3 regions of the Paenibacillus sp. Lou8.1 genome follow, and region 2 is predicted to be linked to each of the others. Evidence: riboswitches for the same ligand, from Rfam matches in the RefSeq annotation. Region 2 holds a riboswitch; each other region holds the start of a gene.
The links. A riboswitch is a leader RNA that binds a small molecule or an ion and turns the genes downstream of it on or off. The one in region 2 is predicted to bind glycine.
Positions count from the first base shown of each region.

Region 1: it holds a riboswitch for glycine, as region 2 does, so the genes downstream of both, sdaAB (L-serine ammonia-lyase, iron-sulfur-dependent subunit beta) here and NLX78_RS09525 (alanine/glycine:cation symporter family protein) in region 2, are expected to answer to the same signal.
Region 3: it holds a riboswitch for glycine, as region 2 does, so the genes downstream of both, gcvT (glycine cleavage system aminomethyltransferase GcvT) here and NLX78_RS09525 (alanine/glycine:cation symporter family protein) in region 2, are expected to answer to the same signal.

Region 1 covers NZ_JANAVN010000009.1:10,808-18,954, forward strand. Annotated here, with positions in the region: gene NLX78_RS13980 (pyridoxamine 5'-phosphate oxidase family protein) at 1-156, shown strand, start outside; gene NLX78_RS13985 (Ig-like domain-containing protein) at 473-2,809, shown strand; gene sdaAA (L-serine ammonia-lyase, iron-sulfur-dependent, subunit alpha) at 2,881-3,780, opposite strand; gene sdaAB (L-serine ammonia-lyase, iron-sulfur-dependent subunit beta) at 3,770-4,459, opposite strand; glycine riboswitch at 4,671-4,786, opposite strand; gene NLX78_RS14000 (DUF6359 domain-containing protein) at 5,002-6,600, shown strand; gene NLX78_RS14005 (ABC transporter ATP-binding protein) at 6,926-7,957, shown strand; gene NLX78_RS14010 (ABC transporter ATP-binding protein) at 7,935-8,147, shown strand, end outside.
Region 2 covers NZ_JANAVN010000005.1:283,234-291,380, reverse strand. Annotated here, with positions in the region: gene NLX78_RS09535 (carbohydrate ABC transporter permease) at 1-328, shown strand, start outside; gene NLX78_RS09530 (iron-containing alcohol dehydrogenase) at 477-1,649, shown strand; gene NLX78_RS09525 (alanine/glycine:cation symporter family protein) at 1,707-3,125, opposite strand; glycine riboswitch at 3,286-3,380, opposite strand; glycine riboswitch at 3,399-3,475, opposite strand; partial or broken gene NLX78_RS09520 (glycoside hydrolase family 1 protein) at 3,644-4,837, opposite strand; gene NLX78_RS09515 (LacI family DNA-binding transcriptional regulator) at 4,968-5,939, shown strand; gene licT (BglG family transcription antiterminator LicT) at 6,173-7,015, shown strand; gene NLX78_RS09505 (beta-glucoside-specific PTS transporter subunit IIABC) at 7,250-8,147, shown strand, end outside.
Region 3 covers NZ_JANAVN010000011.1:86,191-94,337, forward strand. Annotated here, with positions in the region: gene gcvPB (aminomethyl-transferring glycine dehydrogenase subunit GcvPB) at 1-310, opposite strand, end outside; gene gcvPA (aminomethyl-transferring glycine dehydrogenase subunit GcvPA) at 307-1,662, opposite strand; gene gcvT (glycine cleavage system aminomethyltransferase GcvT) at 1,787-2,887, opposite strand; glycine riboswitch at 3,064-3,162, opposite strand; gene gcvH (glycine cleavage system protein GcvH) at 3,557-3,955, shown strand; gene NLX78_RS16835 (PTS mannitol transporter subunit IIBC) at 4,334-5,812, shown strand; gene NLX78_RS16840 (BglG family transcription antiterminator) at 5,894-7,972, shown strand; gene NLX78_RS16845 (PTS mannitol transporter subunit IIA) at 7,969-8,147, shown strand, end outside.

The DNA.
Region 1 (8,147 bases), on a different contig from region 2:
AAGCATGTACGTGAGCGATTTGCGGCGCATGTTTTTGCAGCCAGAGAAGATTCGGCCCAATATGCGGATATCTTGACAGGTGTCACGGTCCGTCTCAAGGAACCGGAATCGGTGATCCATCGTTGGAAGGAAACGGTGGCTGAGCTGTTAATGTAATGCCATCTGATTACTCCGTCGTTTATATGCACCAACTGGCTCCTAATATGGAAGAATACCATCATTTAAGAGTTCGCGCAGCAGCATATAGCTGTTTGTAAATGCGAGATTGTGGATCTGTTGAGAAAAATCTTCACTATGGCTCTGAAGCTACAAAAATTGTAATGTCTAATTTTTATCAGAAACGATCTAGTTAATAAGGACCAAATTTCCTTCGAAGCCTAAACTATTCTTTTCCATATGACGACATAAAACGTAGGTGTAAGGATTTTGCGAAATCCTTAATTTAAGTTTTGAAATGGGAGGGAATTAGATTTTGAAGAATAGATGGTCCGGTTTTCTGGCGTTGGTCATCCTGATTTCAAGTTTTACATCATATGCAGGATTTGCATCTGCTGCGGATGCAGTGCTTTCCAAGATTGTCCTTTCCTCTAACGAGGTAACTTTGCAGCAGGGAGATACGGCAGCGTTGACGGCTACTGCTGTTTTTAGCGATGGGACAACCTCGAATGTAACCGTAAGCACGGATTGGAAAAGTGATAATACAGCTATTGCTACTGTGTATAATGGTACAGTTTCGGCCAAGGCTGAAGGGGAAGCCACCGTGGTTGCGACCTATAAAGAGAAGGTACAATCGGTTCAGGTACATGTAACGAAAAAGGTTAAGGCGCTGACATCCAGTGTACAAAGCCTGAACTTGCGTTCAAGCGGTACAGGACAGGTTGATTTGACAGCGACATACAGTGATAATACAACAGCTCAGGTTTCGGGTGATGCTACTTGGACCTCCGATAATCAAAAGGTAGCCACAGTAGTGAACGGATTGGTTACCGCTCAGGGAGCAGGTACAGCTAATATTAAGGCCGTATATGGTCAACAGACCGTAACCATTGCTGTGCAGGTGGAGCAGGTTAAACGCCTCGATGTTAGTTCATCAGAGGTTTCTCTTTTGTTGAAGGATACTGAGAAGGTTAAGCTTTCAGCGACGTTCCCGGATGGATCGGTACAGGACGTGACAGAGTCCGCTGAGTGGAGCTCCAGCAATGCAGCTGTGGCGGATGTACTGAAAGGCACCATTACCGGCTATAGCGCGGGAAAGGCGACAATTACAGGTAAATATGGCACGATGTCCGCTACGATTTCGGTGGATGTCGATCAAACGAATAAGTTGAAAGCCAGTGAATCCAATATTTTTCTCCGTCTGGATGAATCTAAAAAAGTACAAGTTTCTGCCGTTTATCCGGATGGGACGGTAACGGATATCACAGATAAAGCTACTTGGACATCAAGCGATGAAAAAATTGCGACTGTGAATAAGGGAACGATTATGGCGATTGGAGCGGGTTCGGCTACGGTGACCGCTAAGTATGGAGATAAGACCGTTTCGATCAAGACAGATGTCGAAACCTCCAGATATCTGGATTTGAGTGAGGACAAGCTGAGCCTGAATGCCAAGGAATCCAAAAAGCTCAAGCTGACCGCAACGTATGTAACAGGTACGGAAGAAGATATCACAAGTAAGGCAGAGTGGAAGTCCAGCAATGAAGACATCGCTTTTGTCAGTGCGGGAGAAGTCACGGGTTATAAAACAGGTGAGGCTACGATCACCGCTTCTTATGGTGGCAAAACAGTTACAGCTACGGTATCCGTAAATGTACCCGGTGATCTGTCTCTGTCCTCCAAAACGGCAACGATTGATATTGATGAGGACTATACTGCAACTTTGACGGCTACTTATGCGGATGGACGTAAAGAAGATGTAACACAGGATGCAGAATGGACTTCAAGCGCAGAAGATATTGCCTCTGTGTCCAAAGGAACGATTACGGGTAAATCCGCTGGTAAAGCGGTTATTACAGCGACCTATAATGGCAAAAAACTGACGATTAACGTGCAAGTAGGCCTTGTAGACCGTCTGGAAACAGACTCGCGTGTAATTGCGCTTGGTGCTCAGGAAACGAAGCAACTGAAAGTAACAGGAGTTAAGAGTGGCGGTACAAAAACAGATGTAACTAAGGACGCCACCTGGACAACTAGCAATGTAAAAGTGGTTGAGGTTAGCGAAGGTTTGATCAAAGCGAATGGTAGCGGTAAGGCAACTGTGACTGCTTCATATGGCAAGCAAAACATTACGTTTACGGTAGAAGTGGACGTAGCGCAAAAGATTGAAGCGGATGCAATCGCGCTATCGCTCAAATCTGGAGATCAAAAAACCATCGCGATTGTGGTTAAATCGAGTGATGGTAAAGAAAAGGACGTTACGGCCCAAGCTGAATGGAAAACGTCTAATTATAAGGTAGCCACTGTTAAAAAGGGTCAGGTTACCGCGGTTAGCTACGGTAAAGCTAACATTCAGGCGAAATTTGGCGGGAAGGTAATCAGCGTACCTGTGGATGTTGATACGCTTAAATACCTGCAAACAGACGAAGTCGCATTGAATTTGAAGGCAGGACAGCTGGCTAAGGTTACGGCTACAGCCACGTATAAGGATGAGTCGGAGAAGGATGTCTCCAAACCGGCTGTCTGGTCCTCGTCCAGAATTATTGTTGCGACCGTCAAAGACGGTAACATTAAGGCACAGGGCAAGGGTAAAGCTGTAATTACTGTGAAATATGCAGGTAAAATGACGAAGGTACAGGTAACCGTTCAGTAAAAAAGAGAGCAAGCATACGTCCAAGGACGATAGGCTTGCTCTTTTATTTTAAGGAGGCTACCGCTTATAATTTATGACTTATCCTTCTTGGTTGGTGTGTTGCGTGTAAGTGATTCGGTCAAACGCTTGCCAGTCGGCGTCTGGGCCAACCCGCCTTTGGCGGTCTCGCGGTGCTTCGACGGCATCGCACTGCCGACTTCAAGCATCACGTCAATGACTTCGTCAGACGGAATAGCGCTGCGCACACCCGCCAAAGCCATATCTGCTGCGGCAAGTGCAGTCACGGCTCCCAGCCCGTTGCGCACGATGCACGGGATCTCCACGAGTCCGGCGACGGGGTCGCAAATCAGGCCGAGCGTGTTCTTAAGGGCGAGACCCACGGCGTGAACAGCCTGTTCAGGCGTACCACCGCGCAGCTCGACCATAGCGCCAGCGGCCATCCCGATAGCTGAGCCAATCTCAGCCTGACAGCCTCCCTCCGCGCCAGAAATGAAGGAGTTGTTGGCGATCACGTAGCCAATGGCTCCAGCGGCGAATAGGCCGTTCACCATATGCTCATCATCCCAGCCGAACCGTTCCTGCGCACTGATGAATACACCAGGGATAACCCCACATGAGCCTGCGGTAGGCGTGGCGACAATGCGACCCATGGATGCATTAACCTCCGACACGGAGAGGGCATAAGCCATGGCGAGCGCGGAGGCATCACCGGAGCAGGTTTCCCCTGCCCGCAGATACTCGGCTAGGCGCTTGCCGTCACCGCCCGTCAATCCACTGCGGGATACGGTGTCTTGTGTCTGACCGCGATGAACGGCTTCCTTCATGACTTCATAATAATCAGACATTTGGCGAAAGATTTCTTCCTCCGTTGTATTCGTTTCTTGTACCTGCTCTTGAATCATCAAGCGGCCAATCGTGGTGGATTCTTCAGCGCATAAAGCGCTGATCTCATGCAGATGGCTAAACCGCATCGGATTCAGCTCCTTTTTTCAAATTAATCATCTTAATTTCATACATATGAGGTAAAGAACGCAGTTCCGCAATTAGTTCAGCTGGAGCAGAACTGTCCGTTTCAATGGCGGTGAGTGCTTCACCATCCCGGCCCTTGCGATCTACGTGCATATAGGCAATGTTAATGTGAGCCTCGCCCAGCGCTGAAGTTATCGCGCCCAATGTACCGGGCTTATCCGAGTGGAGAAGCACCAGCGTAGGCAGCTCCCCGGTCAGATTGACCCGGAATTCATTCAGTTGCTGGACATGGATGCTGCCGCCGCCGATGGAGGAGCCCAACAGTGTGCGCTGATCCTCGCCCTTCCACAGCTCGAAACGGACAGTGTTCGGATGAGGGGCGGGGAGTCCGCTGACGGCGAATTCCACGGCCATCCCGGCTTGTTCGGCCCATTGCTCGGCATCGGGAATCCGGTGATCGTCCGTATCGTAATTAAGCAGTCCTGCGATGAGCGCCAGATCTGTACCGTGTCCTTTATACGTATCGGCAAAGGAGCCGTATAATGTCATGCGGGCACGGTCAGGCTGCGCTCCGAGCCAGTGCCGGGCAACGCGTGCGAGTCGCACCGCGCCTGCGGTGTGTGAACTGGAAGGTCCGGTCATGGCCGGGCCGATAATGGAAAATACATCTTTGAAACGCATGGTGTGGCCCCCTGTATGTTCTAATACCATACTATATGGTATTTCCGCGTCTTTGCGCGTTTATGACGGTTCCTAATGCTGACGCGCAATGTGAGCACAAAAAAGGACAGGATAAGGAAGTTTCCCTTATCTCTGTCCTCGTTACCTGAGAGTTTCGTGCGGTGTTCTTACCGCCTTACCCCTTGGGTGGCTTGCGCTCTCTCCAGAGTTGCGTCAGATGACGATACATGGACCTGAGAGATTATCCGCCAGCCGGGTGCTGGCGTCTTGCTCCTTCGGTGCCGCCAGAGTGTAGGCTCCCTGGACAGACTCTCCCGTCATCTTCATTCGCGTATACCGTTCTACATGTCTTCCTTAGGGTAATGTATGCCGTGCTCGGTGTCAATCACAGGGTTCAATTTTTACATAAACAGGTGCGTTTCCAATAAAAAAGATTAAAATTTACATAATTATGGATGAAATCAGGAAGGAATTAGAAGATTGGCGGCTAATCTGATAAAGGACAAGTACATTTATAGAAAACATAGGAGGGATATTGACGTATGGTAAAAGGCTTGCGGTTCACAGGTTCACGCTTAAAAGGGATGCTGCATCTAGCAGCAATCGTATCACTGCTGATCGGGATCTTCGTTCCATTCGGTCAGGTCAAGGCAGAGGGAGTATTGACAGTAGCCGAAGCACTTCAAGGCCAAAGCAGTGGAGGTACGGTGACGGTGGAAGGCTACATCGTCGGACATGCTACCGGATCGAAAACGGCTAACTTTTCTTCTCCGTTCGCGAATGATTTTAACGTACTGATTGCTGATCAGGCAAATGAACGTAATACGTCTAATCTATTGGATGTACAGCTGACTTCAGCGTACAGAGGGCAATTTGGGCTGTCAGGCCATCCTGAGCTGATCGGCAGCAAAATTCGTGTGACGGGTACACTCGGCGCCTACAATAATTTTGGTGGAGTGAAAAGCCCAAGCGCTGTTGAACTGGTGAGCGGAAGCGAGCCGGGGGAACCAGGTGAACCTGGCGAACCTGGCAACCCGGGTCAACCCGGTACTACATTGCCGGATGGAAAAGGCAAAAAGGTGCTGTTCGATAATACGCACGCACAGACCGCTGGTGCAGCAGATTGGGTCATTGAAGGCGCCTTCTCCGACTTTGCCAATGGACTGCGTAATGTAGGCTTTACGGTAGACCAATTGAATCGCCCCATTCCTTTTACTTATGGAGAGCAGGCCATAACATATGACAAGCTGCGCCAATATGATGTGTTCATTATTGGTGAAGCGAATGTTGCCTTTAAGGCATCCGAGCAGGCTGCTCTGCTGCAATACGTGAATAACGGGGGGAGCGTCTTCTTCATCTCCGATCATTATAATGCGGACCGTAACAAAAACCGTTGGGATTCCTCCGAAGTTATGAATGGCTACCGTCGTGGAGCCTATACTAATCCGGCCAAAGGCATGACTGCAGAAGAAGCAGCATCACCGGCGATGCAAGGATTAACAAGCTCCGATTGGCTGGCGACCAACTTTGGTGTTCGTTTCCGTTATAATGCGCTTGGTGACGTGAATGCTACTGACATTGTAGCCGCAGATCAATCTTTCGGTATTACCAAGGGTGTGCGCTCGATTGCAATGCATGCAGGATCTACGCTGGCTATTATTGATCCTACCAAGGCTAAAGGCATTGCTTATATCCCTTCAGGCACGAACAAATGGGGGAATGCTGTAGACCAGGGAGTTTATAACGGTGGGGGCCGTGCAGAAGGGCCTTATGCCGCTATCTCCAAGGTAGGTCAAGGCAAGGCAGCGTTCATCGGTGATTCTTCCCCTGTAGAAGATGCTACACCGAAATATGTGCGTGAGGAAAACGGACAGTCGAAGAAGACATATGATGGTTTCGAGGAAGTGGATGATTCCACCTTCCTGGTACAAACGGTCCAATGGCTTGCATGGAAGCAGGACTACACGAAATTGTCTGATGTGGCAGGTTTGACTCTGGATCAACCAACGAAGCTTCTGCCATTCGAGGAGCCTGCGGCTTCTACCGAACCACAGGCTGAGCCTTGGTCTGCGCCGGCAGCAGGCTACAAATGGTATGATCCTAGAACGTTCAAGTCTGGCTCCTATGGAGCGGCTTCATAATTATCGCCAGAAGCTCAATGTGAGCTGGCATTAGTTAGTCGTTTGATCCCTGTAGAGGGATCAAACGACTTTTTTTGTGATGAAAATTAACCTGTGGTTGGTTATTTCATTACATTTTGTGCCAGAAAGGCCGCGCTACTGCTGGATCATTGATTTTTTAAATGATGTTGATAGCATAATCTTAATTGATATATCCATATACTGGTGATAGGATGTATTCAAATTATTCCGACAAAAACGGTATGTAATGTTCATGAGAGGTTTTAAACATCAAACATGGTGAGAATAAGCGGGACAAGACCATGGAGAATGGAGGAAGCGCGCATTGAATACCGAACCCGTGTTGGAAATTAAAGGATTATCCGTCTCTTTTCGCATCAAGGATCAATATCACCCCGCAGTCGACCATTTGGATCTGACGGTCAACCCCAATGAAGTGCTGGCTGTAGTCGGAGAATCTGGCTGTGGCAAAAGCGCGCTGGCGCTTTCTATCCCGCAACTGCATGACATGGAACGCACACGTGTAGAGGGAGAGGTCCTTTTTAAAGGCACGGACCTGAACCGTCTTTCTTCAGGGCAAATGAATAAAATCCGCGGAGCGGGCATTGGTATGATTTTTCAGGACCCGCTGACAGCACTCAACCCGTTGATGAGCATTGGCAAGCAGATTGAGGAAAATCTTGATTATCATACGTCACTATCTACGAAGCAAAAAAGGGAACGTGTGCTGGAGCTGCTGGAAAGTGTAGATATACCGAATCCTGTGCGTGTGTATGATCAGTATCCGCATGAACTGTCAGGAGGGATGCGGCAGCGTGTGATGATCGCGATTGCCATAGCTTGCCGACCTTCTCTTATTATTGCAGATGAACCAACTACTGCGCTCGATGTAACGATCCAATCGCAAATTCTCGACTTGCTCAAACAGCTTCAACAGGAGACTGAGAGCGGAATTATCCTGATTACGCACGATCTTGGTGTTGTGGCAGAAGTAGCCGACCGCGTGGTGGTCATGTATGCCGGAGAAATCGTGGAGAGCGCTGATGTTTTTGAATTATTCAGGCATCCACAGCATCCGTATACGCGTTCTTTGCTTGCTTCTATGCCGGGATCGCATACCAAGGGGGAATCACTGCATGTCATCGGCGGCATTGTTCCCTCATTACAAGATATCCCCCGCAATAGTTGCCGCTTTGCTCCGCGTATTCCTTGGATTCAGGAGAGAGTGCATGAAGACCATCCCCAACTAAATGAAATTTCCCCTGGACATTGGGTCCGTTGTACATGTTATCAGCATTTTCATTTTGAAGACGAGGCAAAGGGGGAGGTTGCTCATGGCACTACTAGAGTTAAATGATCTAAGGGTCCACTATCCGGTGCGCGGTGGTTTCTTCCAGCGTGTTATCGATCAGGTGAAAGCAGTGGATGGCGTGTCGATCAGCATTGAGGCAGGCCAGACATACGGGCTGGTGGGAGAATCCGGCTGTGGAAAAACGACGACAGGCAGGACGATCATCGGTCTAAATAAGCTGACGAGCGGACGGATT
Region 2 (8,147 bases):
GCTGGATGCGGGCCGGATGGACGGATGCAGCTTTTTTCGACTGTACTTGAATGTAGCACTGCCTATTCTACGTCCTGCGTTCGCTTTTCTCGGCGCGTTTACCTTTATAGGAGCTTGGAATGATTATTTATGGCCGCTAATCGTCTTAACGGATGAGCGTAAATTCACGCTCCAGATTGCACTGTCACAATTGAACGGAATTTACAATACGGATTATGCGATGGTCATTGCGGGCACCCTGCTGGCTGTACTGCCACTTATTATTTTGTTTCTTTTCATTAGCCGCCAGTTTATTTCCGATCTTGCCGCTGGAGCGGTCAAAGATTAGATTTACTTGAATTCCCTTATTCATTTCATGTATAATAGTTAATCGTCATTTCAAATAGCTTACATGATGAAGTTAGGTATCCAACAGGCAATCAGGTTAAGCGATTTACGATTTGAACATGAACTATGAACTGAGGGGAACTTTCCAGATGAACAAATTCACATATTATAACCCCACCAAATTAATATTTGGAGACAATCAAATTGAAGAACTGCAGCAGGAGCTGCTGAATTACGGCAAAAATATTTTACTGATATACGGAGGCGGAAGTGTCAAGCGAAATGGTCTGTATGACCAGGTATTAAACGCGTTAGAGCCGCTACATCTTAACATTCATGAATTGTCCGGCGTAGAGCCGAATCCGCGCTTGTCCACCGTTAAGAAGGGCATCGACATTTGCCGAAATGAAAACATCGACTTCTTACTTGCAGTAGGCGGCGGAAGCGTTATTGATTGCACCAAAGCCATCGCAGCAGGGGCTAAATATGACGGCGATGTGTGGGATATTATCAACAAAAAGCACATGCCGACCGAGGCTCTACCATTCGGCACCATCCTCACACTCGCCGCCACCGGTTCAGAAATGAATCCGGATTCTGTCATCACCAACTGGGAAACGAACGAAAAATACGTATGGGGCAGTGCGGTGACGCATCCGAAATTCTCCATTCTGGACCCTAAAAATACCTTTTCTGTGCCACGTGATCAGACGGTATATGGCATGGTGGATATGATGAGCCATGTGTTTGAACAGTATTTTCACAATGTTAAAAATACACCGTTGCAAGATCGTATGTGCTTTTCCGTGCTGCAAACCGTGATCGAAACTGCACCTAAACTGCTAGAGGATTTGCACAACTACGAGCATCGTGAAACGATTTTATATGCCGGAACGATTGCTCTTAACGGAACACTGCAAATGGGCTACTTCGGGGACTGGGCTTCGCATACGATTGAACATGCATTATCCGCTGTATATGATATTCCTCATGCTGGCGGTCTGGCAATTCTGTTTCCCAACTGGATGAGACATACAGTGGATCAGGATGCTGCACGCATGAAGCGGCTGATGCTCAGCATGTTTGACTTAGACACCGTAGGTAAAACAGATAGAGAAATCGCCTTGGAAGGTATTGACCGTCTTAGTGCATTCTGGACAAGTCTCGGTGCCCCTTCTACGCTGGCCGATTACAATATTAATGATGAGCAATTGGAAAAAATCGCGGACATTGCAGCCCGTGAAATGGAGTACGGAGGATTTGGTAATTATAAAAAGCTGAATCAAGAAGATATTTTAGCTATTTTGCGTGCATCGTTGTAACATTCAAAAGGGAGTGTCCTCAAGCCTGTGATGGCTGAGGGCACTCCCTTTTGGAATTTATGAATTAACCGTTTGTCCCTTTTCTTCTACTTGAATAGCAGCCCCTACATTGGCACCTGCAAGAATGCCCTTTTTCTTATTAGGATACAGAGAATCCATATAGGTTCGGGTTTCTGCAACTACGATTCCCGATAAGCCAAGCAGTGCAATCAGATTCGGGAAAGCCATCATTGCGTTAAAGATATCTGCCAGCAGCCAAATGGCTTCCAACTTGATGAACGCACCTCCTGCCACAAGTGCGATGAACAAATAACGGTATGGTTTAATCCATTTGACACCCAGTAAATATTCAACACAACGTTCCCCGTAGTAATTCCAGCCCAGTATCGTTGTGAATGCAAATAAAATAAGGCTAATCGTCACGAGTTCTGCACCAGCCGGAAAGGCACTGGAAAACGCATGCTGGGTCATCAGACCTCCATCGTCATTTCCACTCCATATTCCCGTAACCAGCAACGTAAATCCCGTCAGATTACAAATAATCATCGTATCGATAAATACGCCTGTCATGGATATCAGCCCTTGTTCTGCAGGCCATTTCGTCTTAGCAGCTGCTGCTGCAATTGGCGCACTTCCCAAACCGGCTTCATTAGCAAAAATACCTCTGGCAACTCCGCTTCGCATCGCCAACATAATCGTTGCTCCGGCAAATCCACCCGTTGCAGATGTGGTCGAGAAGGCCCCTTGTAATACTAAAGCAATCGCATGAGGAAGCTCTCCTGCAAACTTAATGAGTACAATTAAGCAAACTACGATATAGAGCCCCGACATGAATGGAACAATCTTTGTGGATACCTTGGCAATACTTTTGAGTCCTCCAATCGTAACAACAGCCGTTAACACGGAAATAATGATCGCTGTAACTACCGTTGGCACTCCAAAGCTACTTTCCGTCGAAGAAACGATAGCCTTTACTTGCGGAAAAGTACCGATTCCAAATAGGGCTACAAGAACACCAGAAAAGGCAAACAACATCGCCAGCGGCTTGAAACGGCGGCCAAGCCCGTTTTCAATATAATACATCGGGCCACCCGAAAATTGTCCGTTCCGGTCTTTAACACGGTATTTAACGGATAATAATCCTTCCGCATATTTGGTTGCCATCCCGAAAAAAGCTGCAACCAGCATCCAGAATAATGAACCGGGCCCACCCAGTTTGATCGCTGTTGCCACGCCGACAATACTTCCTGTACCTACAGTAGCTGCCAGTGCCGTACTCAATGCTCCGAAGCTGCTTACATCTCCGCTACCTTCGTCCGGCGCTTTACCAATTAGCTTGAGCGCCAAAGGCAATCGAATAACCTGGAGCAGCTTCAAACGGATCGTTAGCCACAACCCAGTGCCCATTACAAGAATAAGAAGCGGCGCTCCCCATATCCAGCTGTCAATCGTTTCTAATACATGTACCAAATTCATTTCAACCCGCTCCTCCAGCATATTAGAAAACAAAAAAGAGTCAAATCAGCTGATTCGACTCCTGGAGAGGTTAAAGGCACGAAAAAATACAACCATCTTGTGCAGGTTTCTACCTCTAATAGCTCATAAAAAAGCCTAGGGGCATTCCCTGTCACAGGTTATTCGCGTCTCTGTCCTTTTGCCTGAGAGTTTAAGCAGATGTTTTCTGCGGTGCACCTTCGGCGCCCAATTAAGGGTCTCTCCAGAGTTCTGTCCGTTTACGGTCCCCGCTTGTTGCTGTAACCAGCCTAAGCACCTGAGAGTTTTGCCCCTTCGGTCGGAACTTTCGTTCCATCTCCCGCAAACATCAACCAGACATATGAAATTTTTATTTATTATACAGAAAACTTTCAGCTTATTACAAGTGAAAAGTTTGTGAAGCCCTCTGAAATATTATTATTGTGTCTATCAAAAAAGCAGATACAGCAAATTTCATCCTTAGGATGTCCTCTGCTATACCCGCCCGAGATGATATGGAATTACAATTCTTCACCATTGGTTGCTATCACATTTTTATACCAGTTAAATGAGTCCTTTTTGGAGCGTTTGAGCGTTCCGTTACCGTCATCATCCAGATCAACGTAAATAAATCCGTAGCGCTTGGACATTTCGGAAGTAGACATGCTCACAAGGTCGATAGGACCCCAGCTGGTGTAACCAATCAGATCAACACCGTCGGCAATCGCTTCCTTCATTTGGACAATATGCTGACGCAAGTAATCAATGCGATACGTGTCATGCACAGAGCCGTCTTCTTCCACCTTATCATACGCACCCAAACCATTTTCCACGATGAACAGCGGCTTTTGATAGCGGTCATATAACGTGTTCAGCGTAACACGCAGGCCGATCGGATCGATCTGCCAGCCCCAGTCGGAGGACTGTAAATATGGATTTTTCACGCCACCAATCAGGTTTCCTGCTGCTTTCTCACCTTCTGGACCTGCAGATACGGTCAAGGTCATATAGTAGCTGAATGAGATAAAATCAACCGTGTTATTTTTCAATATTTCGGCATCGCCTGGTTCTGTGTGTATTACAACATTATTTTCTTCAAAATAACGATTCATGTAGTTAGAATATTCCCCACGGGCATGCACATCCGTAAAGAACAGGTTCATCTGATTTTCATGCTGGGCTTTCAGTATATCCTCTGGGTTACACGTATGTGGATAGCTTTCAATACGTGCCAGCATACAGCCGATCTGAGCGCCCGGGATGATCTCATGTCCCCGTTTGGTCGCCAGTGCACTAGCTACAAATTGATGATGCAATGCTTGATATATCGCTTGTTGTTTGTTTTCTACACGGTCAATAACCACACCGCCACCGGTGAACGGACTCATGGTCATTACATTGATTTCATTAAAGGTCAGCCAGTATTTTACTTTATCCTTATAGCGTATAAACACCGTTTCGGCATAATTTACGTAGTGCTGTATGACTTCACGTCCCAGCCAGCCATTATACTTCTGCGTCAGACCTAGCGGTGTTTCATAATGTGACAATGTTACCAGTGGCTCAATATTATACTTGCGCAGCTCATCAAATACATTGTCGTAGAATTGCAATCCTGCTTCATTCGGCTCGGCATCATAGCCATTCGGGAAAATCCGCGACCAGTGGTTGGACATACGGAATACTTTGAAGCCCATTTCAGCGAACAATGCAACCTAACGATAACCGTTCTCCTTTGAAATGCATTGATAGATACTTTAAAATAGACGTAATGCCTTCATAAGCATCCTAATCGTTGTAACGCGTTTCATGTCAAGTATTTTTTCTTATGTGAGGAGAAGCACCATGTCGAATCTTGATCAAATTGCAAAACTGGCGGGCTTTTCCAAAGCTACGGTATCCAGAGTATTAAATCAGTCCCCCCACGTTAGTCACGAAACAAGAGCTAAGATTTTGAAAATCATGCAGGAATTAGATTATGTTCCTAATCGGAATGCCATTTCTCTATCCAAGGGTCAGACGCTTCAGATCGGTATCATTACTTCAACTATTAATGAAATTGTTCTCGCTTTTCTGGACAGCTTTGTGGAAGTAGCGGGCCAATATGAATTTCAAACCATTATTTATACTTCGGGAGAAGACAAAAAGAAAGAGCTTCAAGCCTTTGAGGATTTAAAAAGAAAAAGAGTCGATGCGCTGGTCATCATTTCCTGCGTGAATGACACTGATTTTTTGAGCACCTATTGCAAATATGGCCCGATCGTGTCGTGGCAACGAATGGAGCATACCGATATTCGCTCCGTCGCTATGGATCAGTATGAAGGATATATGTTAGCGCTCAAACATTTGATACAAAAAGGCTATACTCGTATAGCCAATGCTTTTGGCCGTCCGAGCAGTATTAATACCCATAGTAGACAACGAGCCTACGAACAGATCATGAGTGAGCACAATCTGCCAGTGTTGCAACACTGGAATCACTCTTCTATTTATAATATCCGTGATGGCGAACAGGTCGTACGGGATTTGTTACAGCATCCGGACGAATTTCCAGAGGCTATTTTATGTGCTAACGATTATGTAGCAGTGGGCATTCTCTGCGAAGCACGCAGACAAAAACTGAACGTACCGGAAGATCTGGCAATTGTTGGATTCGATAACACGGAGCTGGCGCATACGCTGGGGATTACAACGATTCAAAATCCTATCATGGCTCAAGCACAAAATGCCTTTTTCATGCTTTCCCCTCAGCTGATTGGACGCCAAATGAAGCTTCATTCGCTAGAGTACAGCCTCATTGAACGTACGACTACATAAGGTAACGATGTACTTGCAAATTAGGCAAAAGGGCCTTGATAAGAAATATTTTTTGTCGAAACAGAATAAAATATGTTGAAATCGCTTTTTTTTGTGCTACAATAGCACTATATCGAAGGATTGTGACCGGTGATGCGGGCAATGCCTGAGTTCAATTGAGTGCTATTGCTAACAATAGTATTGAATTGTGCTTAGGCATTTTTTATTGGTAAAGGATGGGAGGGGGAACTTCAATGATTATTGAGAAGGTGCTCAATAACAACGTCCTATTGACTAAAAACGATAAAGGCAAAGAGGTCATCGTGATGGGAAGAGGTATTTCCTTCAAAAAGGTGGCTGGCGATCAAGTCGATGATGATAAAATAGATAAGATTTTCATGTTAAATGAAAACGAGTTCACGGCCAAACTAACCGAGTTGCTGAACGATATTCCTGTATCTCATCTGGAGGTCGTGAATGAAATTGTAAAGCATGCAACGGAAGTATTGGATACGGAGTTAAGCGATAATATTTATTTAACGTTGACCGACCATATTCATTTTGCCATACAACGGCAAGAAAAAGGACTGGCACTCCAAAACGCGATGCTGTATGAAATTAAACGCTTTTACAAAAAAGAATTTGCAGTTGGGCTGGATGCTCTCCAAAAAATTGAAAATACGCTCGGAGTAAAATTAGGCGAAGATGAAGCGGGATTTATTGCATTGCATGTGGTGAATGCACGGATCGACGGTAACGAAATGAAATCCACACTGAAAATGACCGAGATTGTTCAACATATCTTGAACATTATTACGTATCATTACGGAATTGTGCTGGATGAGTCTTCTTTTAGCTACTCGAGATTTTTGACACATTTGCAATATTTTGCGATGCGAGTGATTCGCAAAGAAGTCATTCACAGTGGTGAAGAATTTTTGTATAACCAGGTAAAGCAGACGTATACCGAAGCTTTTGCTTGTGCCCAAAAGATCAATGAATATCTGGAAAAAACATACGATCAATATTTAAGCAAGGATGAATACGTATATCTAACTATCCATATTCATCGCGTAACTGAACGTAATAACATATAAGACTAACAACTTCATACCTTCATCGTTCATGGATTGTGACTGGTAAGGCAGGCAAAACCTAAACTGATGGTGAAATCGACGTTCCTCTATAGGAGAGAGTGCGTAGTTTTCACCACGAGTTTAGGTTTTTCTTGTTTACAAGTTTAAAAAAAGATGCACGCCGGCGTATCTTAGCAACAGCTGTAAACAGTAAATCCTATCAGTAGCAAGAATAACCCATAAGGAGTTCTGAACATGAGTGATAAAGAACTATCTAAAAAAATAGTGACCCTCGTTGGTGGCGAAGAAAATGTCAATTCGGTATTCCATTGCGCTACACGCTTGAGATTTAAATTAAATGATCGTACAAAAGCAGACAAAGCCGCACTGGAAGCAACCCCTGGTGTCATTACAGTAGTGGAAAGCAGCGGCCAGTTTCAAGTGGTTATCGGCAACAATGTAGGTCAAGTGTTTGAGCATATGATGGCAGAAACAAATTTACAGGATGCTGACAATCCAAATGCGAAAAAGGAAGAGTCTTCCGAAAAAACGAATTTCCTTGGAAAAGCGGTCGATATCATTTCCAGCATTTTTTCTCCTCTTTTGGGAGCTCTTGCAGGGGCAGGTTTGCTCAAAGGGATTCTGGCATTAATTTTGTCGCTCCATTGGATTGATAATACAAGCGGTACGTATCTGATTCTGAACGCCGCTTCAGACAGTGTATTTTATTTCTTGCCTCTATTTCTGGCTATTACATCGTCCCGTAAATTTAAGACAAATGCCTTTGTATCTGTCGCAGTTGCTGGAGCCCTTGTCTACCCGGATGTTATTGCGGCGGTGGACAATCCGGCAAAACTGGCTTTTCTCGGGATTCCAATCATTTTAATTAAATACAGTTCCAGCGTAATCCCAATTATTCTCGCGGTATGGGTACAGTCCTATGTGGAACGCTGGTTCAATTCCTTTATCCATCAATCAGTTAAAAACATTATCGTACCTATGCTATCACTACTGGTCGTTGTTCCGTTGACGTTTTTGGCCTTTGGTCCAGTCGGTAACCTGATCAGTCAGGGCTTGGCGAACGGTTTTACATGGGTATACAATTTAAGCCCATTGATCGCCGGAGCTGTTGCCGGAGCATTCTGGCAAGTAT
Region 3 (8,147 bases), on a different contig from region 2:
CATCCTCATTCACTTTCGGATTGTATTTCATCGTACAGGAGCCGAGCGGATAAAATCCGTTGTCCACGCCGAAATTGCGCCGGGACAAGGCGGTATAATGCCGAATAACGTCTACTTCGTATACCTCGGGTAATGCCGCAGGTTCACTGCGCAGCGCATAATCTGGCAAAAGCTCTGCCACCGGGCGACGGGGAACGTCGCACTCGGGAAGAGAATAGGCGATGCGACCCGGACGGCTCAATTCAAAAATGAGCGCTTGATCGTGTTCCTTCAACAGCCCTTGTTTCTGATCCTGTCCGGTGTGTATCATAGCAATCCCCCCAAGGTGTGTACAAATTGGTCAATCTCCTCTTTGGTTCTTTGCTCCGTCACGGCAATCAACATGTGACCAGCAAGTTCCTCATAGTCCCGGCCCAAATCGTAGCCAGCGATAAATCCAGCAGCTAGCAACTCAGTCTGGAGTTTGCTCATATCTGTACCCTCAGGCAGTCTAAGGGCAAATTCGTTAAAGGTCGGTGCGTTAAACGAGGCTGTTACGCCCTTCAAGCTCAGCAATTGCTCTAAAGCATAACGGCTTTTATGCAAATTTAGCTCGGCTACTTCCTTGATCCCCTGTCTACCCATGACAGACAAGTACACAGATGCAGATAAAGCTAGCAACGCTTGATTGGAGCAAATGTTAGACGTGGCCTTTTCGCGGCGGATATGCTGTTCCCGCGCTTGCAAGGTCAGCACGAAGCCGCGTTTACCGTTACGGTCAGTGGTCTGACCCACAATACGGCCGGGGATACGGCGCATATGTGCCTGAGAAACGGCAAAGTATCCACAGGTCGGACCGCCGAGAGAAGAGGAGATGCCAAGTGGCTGCGCATCTCCTACCACAATATCCGCGCCCTGTTTGCCGGGTGTCTCCAGCAAGCCAAGTGCCAGTGGGTTGGCGCTGACGACCAAAAGACCTTTGTGCGCATGGATGAGATCAGCCATCGGCTTCAGGTTTTCCACGGCTCCGAAAAAGTTGGGGCTTTGGACTAAAACAGCCGCGGTCTGTTCTGATACGGCCGCCGCTAACGCATTAGCATCCGTTACCCCGTCCGAACAGCCAATCTCCACGATGTCCAAATCCAATCCGCGTGCATAGGCTGCCAATACCTGACGTGCCTCCGGATGGACGGACCTTGATACGATAAGCTGTTTACGGCGGGTAGCTGCGGCGGACAGTGAGCCCGCTTCCGCCAGTGCAGTCGCTCCGTCGTACATGCTGGCATTAGCTACAGCCATGCCCGTCAATTCGCAAATATACGACTGAAATTCGAAAATGGCTTGTAGCTCGCCTTGGCTTACTTCCGGCTGATAGGGGGTGTAGGCTGTGTAGAATTCCGAGCGTGAAGTGATGTGCTGGATGACGGACGGAATATGATGATCATAGATTCCTGCGCCAAGAAAGCTGGCATGTGTGTCTGTATTGGCGTTGTGTCCGGCCAGCTCGGCCAAATGTCGGGTCAAGGCTCTCTCGTCGAGCCGAGAAGAAAGAGGGAGTTCCCCTTGATATCGAATGGCCTCAGGAATGTCACTGAATAAATCATCAATGGATGAAACGCCGACCACACGCAGCATTTCGATTTGATCCTGTTCAGTCATAGGGAGATAGCGATGCTGCTTCATAGGTTCTGGCTCCTTTCGAAAAGCAAAATTTAAATCGTAAATTAGCTAATAAAAAAGTGTGAGATGAAAACCCAGAAGTTCATATCTGACATGTTTGCTTTATTGAAATGAAGAGAGTTTAAGATCAGCGCGGGCGTTTATAAAAGGGTGCTGCCACCACCTCGGCACGCAGGCGTTTGCCACGAATCTCAACCTCCAGCGGTGTGGAGAGGGTGCTAAAACGACTGTCTACCAAGGCGAGGCCGAGATTACGCTTCAAGGTGGGCGACTGAGTCCCCGTTGTGACCTCACCGATGTGTTGTCCTTCTGCGAATACCGGGTAATGGGCGCGAGGGATACCGCGATCCATCATTTCCAGCCCGATCAATTTGCGAGGAATCCCTTGATCTTTCTGACGTTGCAGTGCTTCTCTACCGATAAAATCTCCTTTATTCAGCTTGACGAAGAAACCTAGACCGGCTTCGAGCGGTGAAATCGTGGCAGATAACTCCTGTCCGTACAGCGGCAACCGTGCCTCAAAGCGTAGGGTATCCCGAGCACCAAGTCCAGCGGGAATCAGCCCATACGACTCACCGGAACGAAGCAAACCCTCCCATACGGCTGGTGCTTCCGCGGCAGGTACGTAAAATTCAAAACCGTCTTCACCCGTATATCCGGTTCGTGAGACGAGTGCTTTTGCTCCGAACAATGGCACATTCTCATGGAAGCGAAAAGATGCCAGATTCGTAATGTCCGTATCTGCCACGGCTGCGGCAATACGTGCTGCTTCCGGTCCTTGCAACGCCAGCAATGCTATCGCATCAGACACATTCTCCATGTGAACGGATGCAGGCATATGGCGAATTAGCCAATCCCAATCCTTATCGATGTTAGAGGCGTTCACAACGAGCATGTAGCGCTCCGGTCCTTTGCAGTAAACAAGCAGGTCGTCTACTACCCCTCCATCGGGGTAACACAGGAGTGAATATTGTGCCTGACCTGGTTCCAACTGGCTGACATCATTCGTGGTCACCCTTTGCAGAAAAGCTTCGGCCTCTTTGCCTTCAACCAAAAATTCGCCCATATGCGATACATCGAATAAACCCGCACGTTGCCGGACGGCCTCATGCTCCTTTTGAATGCCGCTAAACTGAACGGGGAGCTCCCAGCCGCCAAAGTCAATACAACGAACCCCAGACTGCGTCCCGTAGGACGAATATAGCGGTGTTTTTCGCAAATTAGTCATTTTTCCACTCCTATCCGGTGTGATCGGCTAAACAAAAAAGACAGGCCGAAAAAAACGTATAGACGGCAGTCTACACTCTTTTTTCAGCTCTGTCCTTGATACCAGAAAGTTACCCCGGTATGTACCGGGTTTCCCCTTGGGTGATCCGCTCCAATAGCGAATGCTCTCCAGAGATGCGTCCGGCAGAGGTCCTTTTGCCTGAGAGATTCACCTGCAATGCAGGCTTACTCCTTCGGCGCTACCTTCGGGATCAACAGTATATTACCTGGCTTTGCAGATAACAACTTGATCCGATTCGCGTGCACTTATGTCTCATAAGCGGCAACAGCTATGCGAATCTTTTTGGCAGTCTCTCCCTCCGCGTTCATCCGCGTTTGCAGTTGTCGGGGTGTTTTCCAAAGCATTTGCTATAACCCATTAATACGCAAATTCATTCAAAATGTCAATAAAAATGTCATCAAAAACAATAGAAAAAACATTTAATATATAAATAAGGATATGTAAGCGTTTGTTATAAGTTATCATATTTTTATATAGTACGCCATATGAGGTCATATGAAGTATTTTTGTTAGTATTATTGACATGAGTGTTCCTGTTGTCATAATCTTAACCTGTCTAATACAGGTGAGCAAAAGCGATTTTATTCATATGGAAGTGAGGGGAACAGGATGGGTGAAGTAAAGCAGCAACTTTGGTATACAGACGAACATGAGTGGGTTCAGCGCACAGAGAATGGAACGTTGCGGATTGGTATTACAGACTTTGCACAGCATCAACTGGGTGATATTGTTTTTGTAGAATTACCTGAGGTGGGAGTAACGATTGAGCAGGGAGCGGAGATCGGTACGATTGAATCGGTGAAGACGGTATCCGACCTTTTTGCTCCGGTGACGGGAACCGTATTAAAAGTGAATGAAGCGCTGGAAAGTACGCCTGAGCTAGTGAATGAATCTCCCTATGAAAAAGGTTGGATGATCGAAGTAGAGATGGGTAAAGATGTGGAGGAAGCATTGGGCAAGCTACTGTCTGCGGATCAATACGAGCAGTTGATTTCCGATGAGCAGTAATGGAGCAATGTAGTATGGAATAAGAGTGTTATTTGTCTGCTCGATTTTTGTATACAACAGTCGCTATGATTTGACATAGCGGCTATTTTTTTGTCTTTTTTCAGACGTAATTACGTGTTTTATTCTGATGTAGAGGGTTGTCCCTATAGTAAGAATCATACATAATCCAGTACGGTTTTTCGACTAATTTCTATAGCTACAGGTCATATTAAGAAGAATTATGCAGGTATAATACCTTCTCGGATAATTTAAATTTAAATGTTGTCATCAACGTTCATGACGAAAGTACGTTTTCATTTCGTTGATGAAGATAGCGCTGTCATTTAGTATGAATTTTAAGAAAAGGTAGTGATGCTTACCTACAAGGAGGATTTGAATATGAGTACATTGGACGCAAAGCCAAGTTCAAAAGGAGGCACTCGTGTCGCCGTACAGCGTTTTGGCCGTTTTCTCAGCGGTATGGTTATGCCCAACATGGGAGCCTTTATCGCGTGGGGATTGATTACGGCACTCTTTATTCCGACCGGGTGGTTCCCGAACGAAGGTTTTGCACAACTGGTTGATCCGATGAAAAATTATTTGCTGCCGCTGCTGATTGGTTACACGGGAGGCACGATGATTCACGGACAACGTGGAGGTGTGATTGGTGCCATTATGACGATGGGTGTCATAGTGGGAGCCGATATCCCGATGTTCCTGGGCGCGATGGTCGCTGGTCCGCTGGCTGCGTGGATATTGAAGAAGTTCGACAAGGCCATTGAAGGCAAAGTCAGATCAGGCTTTGAAATGCTGGTCAATAATTTTTCGGCCGGGATTATCGGTGCCATTCTAGCACTGCTTGCCCATGTGGCGATCGGCCCGGTTGTACAAATGATCAGTCAAGTATTGTCGGCAGGGGTACAGTTCCTCGTGAACGCAGGGCTACTGCCGCTTGTCAACCTCATTATTGAGCCCGGAAAAGTATTATTTTTAAACAACGCGCTGAATCACGGAGTATTAAGCCCGATTGCGTTGGAGGAAGCTGCAAGAACAGGGAAATCCGTACTGTTCATGCTGGAATCCAACCCTGGGCCGGGGCTCGGTATTTTGCTGGCCTACTGCCTGTTCGGTAAAGGCTCTGCGAAGTCGTCGGCTCCTGGGGCAGTCATCATTCATTTTTTCGGCGGGATTCATGAAATTTATTTCCCTTATATTTTGATGAAGCCGATTTTGATTCTTGCTGCTATAGCTGGGGGCGTTGTGGGAACCTTCTGTTTCATGTTGACAGGTGCCGGACTGGTTGCTGCTCCTTCGCCGGGCAGCATCATCGCCTATTTTCTAATGACGCCAAAAGGCGGATATTTGCCAATGCTAAGCGGGGTGATCGCTGCTGCGGTTGTATCTTTTGCTGTTGCCGCAGTGTTACTCAAGACTGGTAAGCAACAAGAAGAGGGGCTGGAGGAAGCTGCATCCCGCCTGAAAGATATGAAAAATCAAAGCAAGAGTGCAAGTGCTAACGCCACTGTAATGGAAGATAACCACGAATCTGATCGTGCTGCAGAAATTGCTGCAGATCGAACGCTCAAGGATAAATCCGAAGTGAACAAAATCGTCTTTTCCTGTGATGCAGGTATGGGTTCAAGCGCTATGGGTGCCTCGATTTTACGCAAAAAAATGAAGCAGGCGGGTGTGGGCGTAACAGTTACGAATACGGCAATCAGTGAAATTCCACAGGATGCGGATATTGTCATTACGCAAAAAACGTTGACAGATCGGGCTAAAACAGTAGCTCCGAAAGCTGAGCACATTTCCATTGACAATTTTCTGAAGAGCCCTGAATACGAAGCGCTGGTTGAACGTCTGAAATCCGATTCTTAATCCCCATCGAAGTCAGGCGGACTGTATGCAATGTACGTCTCCTGCTGGAGGGATGAGCTTGGGAAGGAACGGTATGCGCTTATGAATATTACGAAACGACAACGTGACATCGTGGAATATCTTCTGGAGCAGTCCAAAGAGGTTACAGCCGGGGAAATTGCTACGAAGATCAATGTCAGCACAAGGACGGTTCATCGGGAACTGGGTGCAGTCGAGCATTGGCTGGCAGCTCATGAGGTGAAGCTGGAGAAAAAGTCAGGGATCGGTATCTGTATAGATGCTGATCCAGCTCAGCTTGTATGCCTGCGAAAACAATTGCTGCATACGAAGTCAGACGAATATTCGGCTGAGGAGAGAAAGATCGTGGTACTCTGCATGCTGCTGGATACACGGGAGCCGATCAAGCTGTTGGCGCTGGCTTCAGATCTGAAAGTCACGGTAACTACGGTCAGTCATGATCTAGACGAATTGCAGAGCTGGATTGGGAAACGTGGACTCATGCTTGTGCGCAGACGGGGGTACGGGGTCGAGATTACAGGGCGGGAGGCAGACAAAAGACGGGCGATTTCCGAGCTGGCTCTCGAATATCTGGATGAATCCGATCTGTTTTCAGCCCGGGAAGAACTTCGTCCTGTAACCCGTGTTGCCGACAAGTTGCTGGAGATGATTGGCAGAGATAACCTGCTAATCGTGGAAAAGGCCCTCTGGCAGCCCCATGAAAAATGGTTGGAAAACATGGTGGAAAGCAAATACATGGAGCTGCTGATTCAAATTTGCGTTTCGCTGGTACGTCTGCGACTCGGGTATGTTATAGATCCTCTTCTCTCGTATTTAAAAACAGATTCGGATGAAAATATCATGCTTCGCACAGCTATGGTGGAACGCATATGCACGGAGTTGTCAGAGGCGCTGGATATTGAATTTCCAGAGCCGGAACGATCTTATCTCAGGCTGCTATTTCGTGATGCCGAGGATCACTCTACCCGATTACTGCCGTTGGATGATCTCGTACTGTTGGAGTCGGTTCATGAGTTGATTCGTCGTGTGGAGGAAGAGACAGGCACGCCATTGAAAGAGGACCGTGTTCTGCGTGAAGGACTGATTGCCCATATGGCTCCGGTATTCAAACGTTTGAAGGAAGGCAGGTCGATTCGTAACCCTCTCCTTCAGCAAATCCGCAAGGATTACAGCAGCTTATTTGACTCAGTGAAAAAGGCTGCGGCGAGCATGACAGGAATGAAAGTGCCTGATGAAGAGATTGGATTTCTCGTCATGCATTTCGGCGCTTCGCTGGAGCGGCTGCGACAATTGCGTCGGGAGGTGAGGGCCATTGTAGTCTGCACGAGCGGCATTGGATCATCCAGACTTCTGGCAACAAGGCTCGCCAAAGAGCTCCCACAGATCAAAATTGTGGATAGGGCTTCATGGTACGAGGCGGCGCGGATTCCCAAGGAGGATTATGATCTGATCATTTCGACAGTAGAGCTACCGCTTGAACCAGATCGGTATCTTAAGATCAGTCCGCTGCTAACGCAGGAGGAGAGTGACCGTCTACGTCATTTCATCCAGCATATTACACTCCATCATCTCAATGATCATCAGCAGGAACAGGCCGTTCAGCCTGGCCAGGATATGGAGTGGCTTACCGGTCTGCGGAAAAGTCTTGAGGAAATTGTACACATTGTACAGCAATTTCAAGTGTGTCCGCTGGAAAATCAAGGGATGGATATGGCGGCGACCGTAGAGGCGATATGCATGCTGGAGGCGGGGCGGAGGAATGTCACAGAGCCTTCTGTGGTTGCTGCACAACTCATGGAAAGAGAGCGCCAAGGTAGTCAGGTGATCTCTGATACCTCCATTGCTTTAGTTCATACACGCAGCCACTATATTCCCAAGCCTTCGCTTACCTTGTATAAGCTGGCAGAGCCGCTGTTGGCGGATACAGGTGAACAGGTAGAATGCGTGCTGCTCATGTTGGGGCCTCGTGAGCTGCCGAGAGAAAGCTTGGAGGTATTGAGCGAGATTAGTGCATTACTCTTGCAGGAAGACATGGTTACGCTACTGGAACACGGTAGCAGGGATCATATTGTCAATTATATATCGAGTGAGCTGGCTGAATTTTTCCACAGTAAATTAGGGACAGGGAGGAACCTACCGTGAGTATTATGACGATAGACAAAGTAAAAATGAACGCAACCGCCAAAGACAAATATGAGGCGATTCGTATGGCTGGACAAATCCTGCTGGATGCGGGACATATTTCAAGTGAGTACATTGACAAGATGCTGGAACGCGAGGAGATCGTGTCTACCTACATCGGGAATGGGCTGGCTAT